DNA from 2 places in the Undibacterium sp. Tian12W genome. Region 1 is predicted to be linked to the other one. Evidence: riboswitches for the same ligand, from Rfam matches in the RefSeq annotation. Region 1 holds a riboswitch; the other holds the start of a gene.
The links. A riboswitch is a leader RNA that binds a small molecule or an ion and turns the genes downstream of it on or off. The one in region 1 is predicted to bind thiamine pyrophosphate.

Region 1 (4,428 bases):
CGCAGGCAAGATCAAGGAGGCTGATGCTGCCAATGCAGAGTTGCTGCAACTGGCAAGAGCACAAAAAGACAATGACATGATCAATATGGCTCTGATAGGCGAAGCCTTTCAGATGCTGGATCAGGGCAAGTTCGCCATGGCGCTGGTGAAGCTCAATGATATACAGCAAAGCCTGCGTGATTCAAAAAATGCAGAAGTGCTCATGCGTTTGAATATCGCCTTTGGCATGGTACAACTGGCGATAGGCAATTTTGATAAATCTCTGCCTTATTTTCTTGAAGCACTAAAGCTGGCTGACCAGGTACCACGCCGCAGCGCACAGGCCAAGCTGTACCGCATGGAATCCATCGCCAGACTCTACCTGAATATGCATAATGCAGAAAAGGCGCTGGAAACTACCAATGAAGCCCTGGCAATGTTGCCCGGCATAGACTCTCCCAAAATTACTTCTTCGCTACAAATGACACGCGGCCTGTCACTGATAGATCTGGGTCGTCATGATGAAGCGCTGGAGGCCTACAAGACCGTCTTGCAGATAGCCACCGATGCCGGCATGCCTGCTGTGGCCGCCACGGCACTTGGCAATATTGCCGACTATTACCTGCATGTGCGCAAATTTACCGAGGCTGAACGCGCCGCCAGGTTCTCACTGGAAAAAGCCCAGGTGGTGAATGATCCTTTTGCGATGGCCATCGCCAAGGCGAATATCGGGTTTGCATTGGCAGGGCAAAAGAAATTCGCACAGGGCATAGGCTACATCAATGAAGCGAAGAAGTTTTTCATGGAAACCGGCTCCAAGTCGGATGTGGAAAATCTGCTTAGTGAAATCGGCAATATGTATGAAGCTGCCGATATGTATAAAGAGGCACTGGCGACGGTGCGCGAGCAACAAAAACTCAGCGATGAATTATTCCGCTCTGACCGGGCGCGTGCTGTAGCCACTTTACAAGAGCAATTCAATGCCCAGCAAAGGCAAAAACAGATTGAATTGCTGGCGCGTGAAAACCAGCTCAAGGATGCTGATATCAAAAACCGGCAATTGCAGCAAGTTGTGCTGATGCTGGCTGCAGTCATCATGGTGATGGTTGGGGTGGTGGTTTTCTTCCTGTACCGGCGGGTGCGCAAGACCAATGAAAAGCTGCGCGAAGTCAATGAGCAACTGGAATTTCATGCGGTACGTGATCCCCTCACAGGTTTGTATAACCGCCGTTCTTTTGTCGATATGATGAAGGGCAGGGCCATCTTGCCTGAGGGTGAAAGGCGTGAAGATGCGCTTGATAACCCTGACTGCCTGATACTGATGGACATTGATCATTTCAAAAATATCAATGACAGCTTTGGTCATGCCACTGGCGACGCGGTATTGATAGAAGTGGCACGCCGCTTGCGCAGTACCGTGCGTGACAGTGATATGGTATTGCGCTGGGGTGGTGAAGAATTTCTGATTTATTCACCACGCTCCAATCCCGCACAACTCAAAGGTCTTGTTGAGCGCATCTTGCGCAGTATAGGTGAAGAAAACATTCAGGCTGATGGTGCCAGTGTCCCTGTCACGCTGACTGCCGGTTTCATCAGCCTGCCATTTTCCGGTTTGCCAGAAGCCATCTGCAATTGGGAAAAAGCCCTGCAAATTGCCGACATGGCCTTATATCTGGGCAAGGTCAATGGCCGCAACCGCGCCTATGGTGTCAGCAGATTATTGATCGCTTATGAAGAAGCCTTGCCCGTGCTTGACCATGATCTGTCGGCTGCGATCAAGGCTGGCATGGTCGAGTTGATAGAGGTGCATGGACCGGTAAAACTGCCAGAAGGCAATCTTGCTGCGTCGGCAACGGTATCTGATGAAGAACTTGCCAGCGCCATCAAATAAAGCACCTGAGTTTAAAAAAGTCGTATAATCTGCCGTCGTCGCGGTTCTGGATTTATTTCTGGAACCCGAAGAAAAAATGCTAGGGGTCCTGCCATCAATGTTGTTGGCGGGTGAGAAATACCCTCGAACCTGATCTGGATAATGCCAGCGAAGGGAAGCTGCCGAAGTTTGTGCCGCCTGTAGTATGTCTTGATCTGCGCGCACCTGTTTTGGAAACTCCTTTGCTGGCTCCATGCCAACAAAGCAAAGGAGCCAAAATGAACGCCAACCCGCAATTCTTGTCCGCTACCGCTACGGTAGATGAGGCAGCCATTCAGCCACTGCCAAATTCCCGCAAGACCTACGTGCAGGGCAGCCGCCCCGATATCCGCGTACCCATGCGCGAAATTACACAGTCTGATACACCAGCCATGTTTGGTTCGGAAAAAAATCCCCCTATCTATGTCTATGATACCTCCGGCCCCTACACTGACCCTGAAGTAAAAATTGATATCCGTTCCGGCCTTGCATCCGTACGTGGTGCCTGGATAGCCGAGCGAAATGATACTGAAGAACTGGCAGGCCCAAGCTCTGAGTATGGTATCGCCCGTCTGCATGACCCCAAGCTGGCCGAGTTGCGCTTCAACCTCAAGCGCCTGCCACGCCGTGCATTGACAGGCAAGAATGTCTCGCAAATGCACTATGCGCGCCAGGGCATCATCACGCCGGAAATGGAATTTGTCTCTATCCGCGAAAACCTGCGCAGAAAAGAATACCTGGAAAACCTCAAAGCCTCAGGCCCCATGGGTAGCAAGCTGGCAGAAGTCATGGGCCGCCAGCATCCTGGCCAGTCTTTTGGCGCTTCAATTCCCGCAGAAATCACGCCAGAATTCGTGCGTTCAGAAATCGCCCGTGGCCGTGCGATTATCCCTGCGAATATCAATCATCCTGAAATCGAACCTATGATCATAGGCCGTAATTTCATGGTCAAGATCAATGCCAATATCGGCAATTCTGCAGTCACTTCTTCCATCGGTGAAGAAGTCGAAAAAATGACCTGGGCAATACGCTGGGGTGGCGACAATGTCATGGATCTTTCCACTGGCAAGCACATCCACGAAACCCGTGAATGGATTATCCGTAACTCCCCCGTGCCTATCGGTACAGTACCTATCTATCAGGCACTGGAAAAAGTGAATGGCAAGGCAGAAGACCTGACCTGGGAAATCTTTCGTGACACACTGATTGAGCAAGCTGAGCAGGGCGTCGATTACTTCACCATTCACGCAGGCGTGCGCCTGCAATATGTGCCGATGACAGCCAAACGCCTGACCGGCATCGTGTCACGCGGTGGCTCCATCATGGCGAAATGGTGTCTGGCACATCATAAAGAAAGTTTCCTGTACGAGCATTTCGAAGATATCTGCGAAATCATGAAGGCTTATGACGTGTCCTTCAGCCTCGGTGATGGCCTGCGCCCTGGCTCCATCTATGATGCCAATGATGAAGCGCAGTTAGGTGAATTGAAAACCCTGGGCGAACTGACACAGATCGCCTGGAAGCATGATGTACAGGTCATGATAGAAGGCCCCGGCCATGTACCCATGCACCTCATCAAAGAAAACATGGACCTGCAACTTGAGCAATGCCATGAAGCGCCTTTTTATACCCTGGGCCCTTTGACGACCGACATCGCACCCGGTTATGACCACATCACCTCCGGCATAGGCGCAGCTCAGATAGGCTGGTATGGCACGGCCATGCTGTGCTATGTGACGCCAAAAGAACATCTGGGTTTGCCGAACAAGGTGGATGTCAAGGACGGTATCATCACTTACAAGATTGCTGCTCACGCAGCCGATCTGGCAAAAGGCCATCCCGGTGCGCAGATTCGTGACAATGCTTTGTCCAAGGCACGCTTTGAATTCCGTTGGGAAGACCAGTTCAACATCGGCCTCGACCCCGACAAGGCGCGTGAATTCCATGACGAGACATTGCCCAAGGATTCTGCCAAGGTTGCCCATTTCTGTTCTATGTGCGGCCCGCATTTCTGCTCGATGAAAATCACGCAGGAAGTGCGCGACTATGCCAATGCCCAGGGCATCACCGAGATACAGGCCTTGAAAAAAGGCATGGAAGTGAAAGCCGTTGAATTCATCAAATCCGGCGCGGAAATCTATAAGAAGCAATAGCCATGGTGGAGATACAGCTTAATGGAGAGAAGCGGCAACTGGTGAGCGCGCTGCTGACCGATCTGATCGCAGAATTGAATCTGTCGCAGCAGGCGATTGCGGTGGCTGTGAACCGGCAGATTATTCCGCGCTCGCGGTGGGCGGAGCATCAGTTGCGAGTCGATGACAAGGTTGATGTGGTGAGGGCGATTGGTGGTGGATGAGTTTTTATCTCCTTCCCGTTCAAGGGGAGATTTGTGGGAATTCGCAAAGCATGCTTTGCGCCACAAATTTCTAAGCCGCTTGCAAGCGGCGCGGTGGATGATTGGGATGGGTTTCGGTCGTAAAATCTTTACATTATTTGCGATGGAACCCCATCCCCACCCTAACCCTCCCCTTGAAGGGGAG
Region 2 (4,428 bases), on a different contig from region 1:
CAGCTTGCCCTGGGCAGAGAGCTCCAGGCCAGTATGCAGTGCCTCACCATTGCTGACATAGGTATTGCTGCTATTGGTATATTCCAGCGGCTTCTTGATGCGGAAGATGGCTGCAGACAGGCTCAGGTCGCGTTGTACATCGGCCTTCACACCAAATTCAATTTGTGTGGATTTGCCGGGGTTCAGCATCTGGCTGGCATTGCTGGTGCCGAATGGCGCGATGCCGCCGTGTTCCAGTCCCTGGGCAAAGCTGCTATATACAGAAACTTGCTGTACTGGTTTGAATACCAGCGCAGCTGTCGATAGGAATTTGTTCTGGTCATAGCCCGGATTATCAAGTTGCGTGCGCGAGATGTTCAGATGACGCAGGCCCAGATGCAATTTCAGGTTGTCTTGCAGACTGATAATGTCCTGTACAAATGCTGACCATTCCTTGTCAGTACGACGCAGCAAAACCGGGCCGGTTTTATTTACAGATGGCATTACGCTGACAGGACGGAACAAATTGCTGCTGCCCGCATAGTCATACACATAATCACCAAAATAATCTTTACGCTGTGAATTGCTGAGGCCAACAGCCAGCTCGTGCTGCATGCCACCCAGATTGAGTTTGCCATTCAACAGGGCTTGTGTGCCCCACAGTGATTTGGATTCATTCACGCTTTGATAGTCATACACATCATAGTCGCCATTCGCGCAATAGCCCGGATACAGATTGGCAGCGCCACAGCCATAAGGGAAGGCTGTGTAGTCATCGCGCTTGAATTCGTGCTTGTTGGCTGAGACACTGGCGCGCCAGTCAGCATTGATCTGGTATTCAAAACGCAGGCCAAGATTGCTGTTGCGGGTATCTACCGGTCTTGCCCATGGCTGAGCATTGAGCATCAGGTCAGCAGGGATACCACGTGGCAAATCCGTGCCATTGAATAATTGAAAACCTGGTACTGACAATTGCGATTTGTGCTGGTAGTCAGCATCGATTTGCAATAGGGCTTGTGGTGTGATGTGCCAGTCAAATGCGGCAGAAAAGAACTGACGATTACCATCTGCGCCTTTGACATAAGAGCGCAGGCGTTCACCCGCTGCATTGATGCGGAAACCAAATTGCTTGTCACTGGAATTGTCACTGATGTCCGCTGCGCCATATACAGTGCCGCGCTCGCTGATTTCAAATGTGGCAGAGCGAACTGCATAGCTGGCAGGGCGTTTGGTCACATAATTGATGATGCCGCCTGGCGTACCAAAACCAGCCTGAAAGCCTGCTATGCCCTTGAGTATTTCTACACGCTCCTTATTTTCCAAAGGAATGGAAGCATCACCAGGAATGGCAAAACCGTCTTTGCGGTAGCTGCTGGAATTATCCAGGGCAAAACCACGTATGGAGAATTGCTCGGCATAACCAATGGCGTTATACGCATCATTGACACTGGCGTCATATTTCATCGCATCCGTGGTCTGGCGTATGCGCAGGTCCTGCATCTGTGCCGTGCTGAAGGCATTGACTGAGTTAGGCGTATCCAGCAGTGCCGCATCAATAAAACCTGTGACTTTGCTGCGCTCTACCTTGTTTTCTGTGCCTTTGCTGCCAGTGATGGTCACTTCTGGCAGGGATTTGTCATTTCCTGCCGTGCTCTGGGCGTGCGCAGATGACAGCGACAGGCAAGCCTGGGCGATAGCGCAGGCAATGATGGTGGGACGTAAAAAGTGCGGGCGTACAGTAAAGTCAGACATGATGTGCTCTTGGTTTGCTTTTAATGCGTTGTGGATGGCAGCGCGGGAGCAAACAAAGAAGCAGGAGGGACCGGGACTTTGCGCTTCCCTTCGCTGGCATTATCCAGATCAGGTAGAAGGGACTCTCTCACCCGGAAATGATTATTCCCAGGACCCCTAGCGTTGAGCCTAGTTTAACATGAAACCGATGCGGCTTTATTTTGACTTTACGAACGCTGTCGCATTTGAGTGAAAAGCGACAGCGTGCCATTCTCATTGCAAACTCAGATTATTGAGTTTAACGAAAGCCTGCGACCATTTTTTTGTTACCTTCAACATAGATTGCGTTGAAGAACAACAAGCTTTTGTTTTTTTCTTTGTATGTTGCAACAAGTTCGTTGATTGTCTTATCTTCTGATAATTCGACCAGTTCCAGAGGGATAATTTCCTCAGCAAGCGAAACTTCATGCAGTACCACATTGTTAAATGGCTCATTGCCAGCATGATAAGAAAAAAGCTTGACGTTGTTGGCTTGTTCAGAAAAATTGATGGCAGTTTGCTGGGCCAGTAAAGTTTTTGTTCCACTGATTTGTGCGTCCATGATGGTCTCCTTATTTGGTTGTATTAAATGCGTCGAGCAATGTTTTGAGATAGGCTTTGTTCGACTGGGTTTTTTTCAATTCAGCATCAAGGTTTTTCCAGACATCGTCATTGCTGATGTTGGCAGGCATGTTGCTGTCCAGTGCTTTCAATATTTTTTTCGCACCAGCGATGTCACCATTCAAATACATCTCTCTGAGTTTTTTTCTCAATGTGTAGATTTGATTAAAGTCATCCACTGTGGCATCAAGCACCAGATTGGCACTATCTTTTTCATTTTTTTCTGCGCTGACCGCGTCTTGACCGGCCTTGTTGGCTACTGCAATAACTGCCTCATGCAGCGTTCCAGCATTAAACAGGCTGACCAGGTCAATTTCTGCTTGTTCCAGCGAATATTCTTCAACGCTGAGAAGGGCCAGTTTTTTATAGATGTCAGCACTGATGTTGGCGCGAGATGTCCGCATCTGTGCCACCAGCGTACCGTAGGTTTTATCTGCAAAGAAATTTTTGTCGATTGACAGTCTTGAACCTTTGACGCCTGTCAGCAAGGCGGTCAGATTCTTACGAGCCCTTTCGGCACCGGTCAATGTGGCAGCAGTGGACAAGGCCAGTTCAAGTATGTCTGCGCCAACCTCTGTCTGGGCACGGTTTTCAAACATGCTTCTTTCAAATGCAGAGTAATTGACTTCGATTTCCCTGCGTATACTCAAGACGATGCGATTACGGATAGTTTTTGCTGCTGAGGCGTCTTTTTCTCCAATCGCTTTCTGATAAGCAGTGATATCTGTTTCTTTTTGTTTCGACGTATACCCGGTTTTAGTTATTGCTTCGATCGGTGCCGGGGCTTCGATTTTTTTGATTGGTATAGAGCAGGCTTGTAAAAGCAAAATCACAAATACCCCGGCCAGGTATTTGCTATAGTTTGGAATTGACATGATGTTCTCCCGGAAGATTTTATTGTGTAAATGCAGGGGCTTCAAACTTCGACCAAGCGCAAAGTCCACATGTCGTCGGCCAGATTTCTGTCCGTTACATAGGAGTAAGGGATATAAAAATAGCCTTGGTCTCCCCAGTCGGTGCCCCACGAATTTTGTGCAATGAAGCATTGTGTGGCATCGTCATAGCCGACAGCCATAACGGCATGACCACCGATGGTTTTCTCGCCGCCATTTGGCAGGTTCAGTTTGCCGGTTTTTCTGACTTCTTCACTCCGCAAACTTTCATAGGCAGTGAATCCAAACACAAAGGGATATTGATCTGCAAGACAAGCCTTGAATTGGCTTAGTGATTGTGTCAGTCGCTCGTATTGTATTGACTGGTAATTTTTTGCTTTGTCATAGCATTCTTTGTCTGGCGCGAGGGAAAACTTACTGACGTCATATGGCCAGTTGGTCTCTGGGCATACACCTTCATTGGCGATCGTTTTAAATCCATCCCGGATGTATTCACCGCTATCTGAGCCTTGTGTTCCCTCCAGCAGGCGACCGTTGTAATAAATAAATAAACGCGAGGGCTGGAAAGCAAATTCTCGCTTTTCCCTCAGTTGACAAAAGTAGTGCGCGCTGGCAATGGCATTTGCCGTGCACGAGCCCAGATTGCCTTGAGATACTACAGGTGGGCAAAGTGGGCGCAAATCTACTGCGGCCGGCAAATTGTTGAGCAATTCGAATGATGCCGAATAGCTACGATCCCGGATATCTGGTAAATCTGGCTTCCATCCAAAAAAATACTTGGTTTCCATGTTGGTATTGGCAGGCATGATAAGTCCTTCTTTCGTTGTGGAGTTTATTTTCAGAAACCAAATCTTCATGTCTTAACTTGCGTATTCATCAGCCTTGCGTGCATCGACATTGTTGATATTTTTGCTTTCTGTATTGCCAATATTAGAAGCTGAGTTATGGAAGGAAAATCACTAAAAATGGGGAGGGCGTTGCGCTGCTGAAAAGCTTAGGATGCACCGTACCGGATTAATTTCGACTGGTTCTTTTTTGCGTCATGACGGAAGTCAAGTCTGTGTCATTATTTTTGAATAGCTTTCCCATTTTTTGATAGTGACTTTTGCAGGGAAATAAAGTAATTTTCTGATATGAATAAATTGACATCAAAAATTGACGTTGC

Region 2: another riboswitch for thiamine pyrophosphate. It lies ahead of ACO0LI_RS20435 (TonB-dependent siderophore receptor); the one in region 1 lies ahead of thiC (phosphomethylpyrimidine synthase ThiC).

The regions. Positions count from the first base shown of each region.
Region 1 is NZ_JBMPPK010000028.1:49,197-53,624, reverse strand. Features, by position in the region: gene ACO0LI_RS27120 (tetratricopeptide repeat-containing diguanylate cyclase) at 1-1,870, shown strand, start outside; TPP riboswitch at 1,942-2,043, shown strand; gene thiC (phosphomethylpyrimidine synthase ThiC) at 2,128-4,041, shown strand; gene thiS (sulfur carrier protein ThiS) at 4,044-4,244, shown strand.
Region 2 is NZ_JBMPPK010000016.1:115,367-119,794, forward strand. Features, by position in the region: gene ACO0LI_RS20435 (TonB-dependent siderophore receptor) at 1-1,731, opposite strand, end outside; TPP riboswitch at 1,800-1,899, opposite strand; gene ACO0LI_RS20440 (hypothetical protein) at 2,009-2,311, opposite strand; gene ACO0LI_RS20445 (hypothetical protein) at 2,322-3,245, opposite strand; gene ACO0LI_RS20450 (C1 family peptidase) at 3,287-4,069, opposite strand.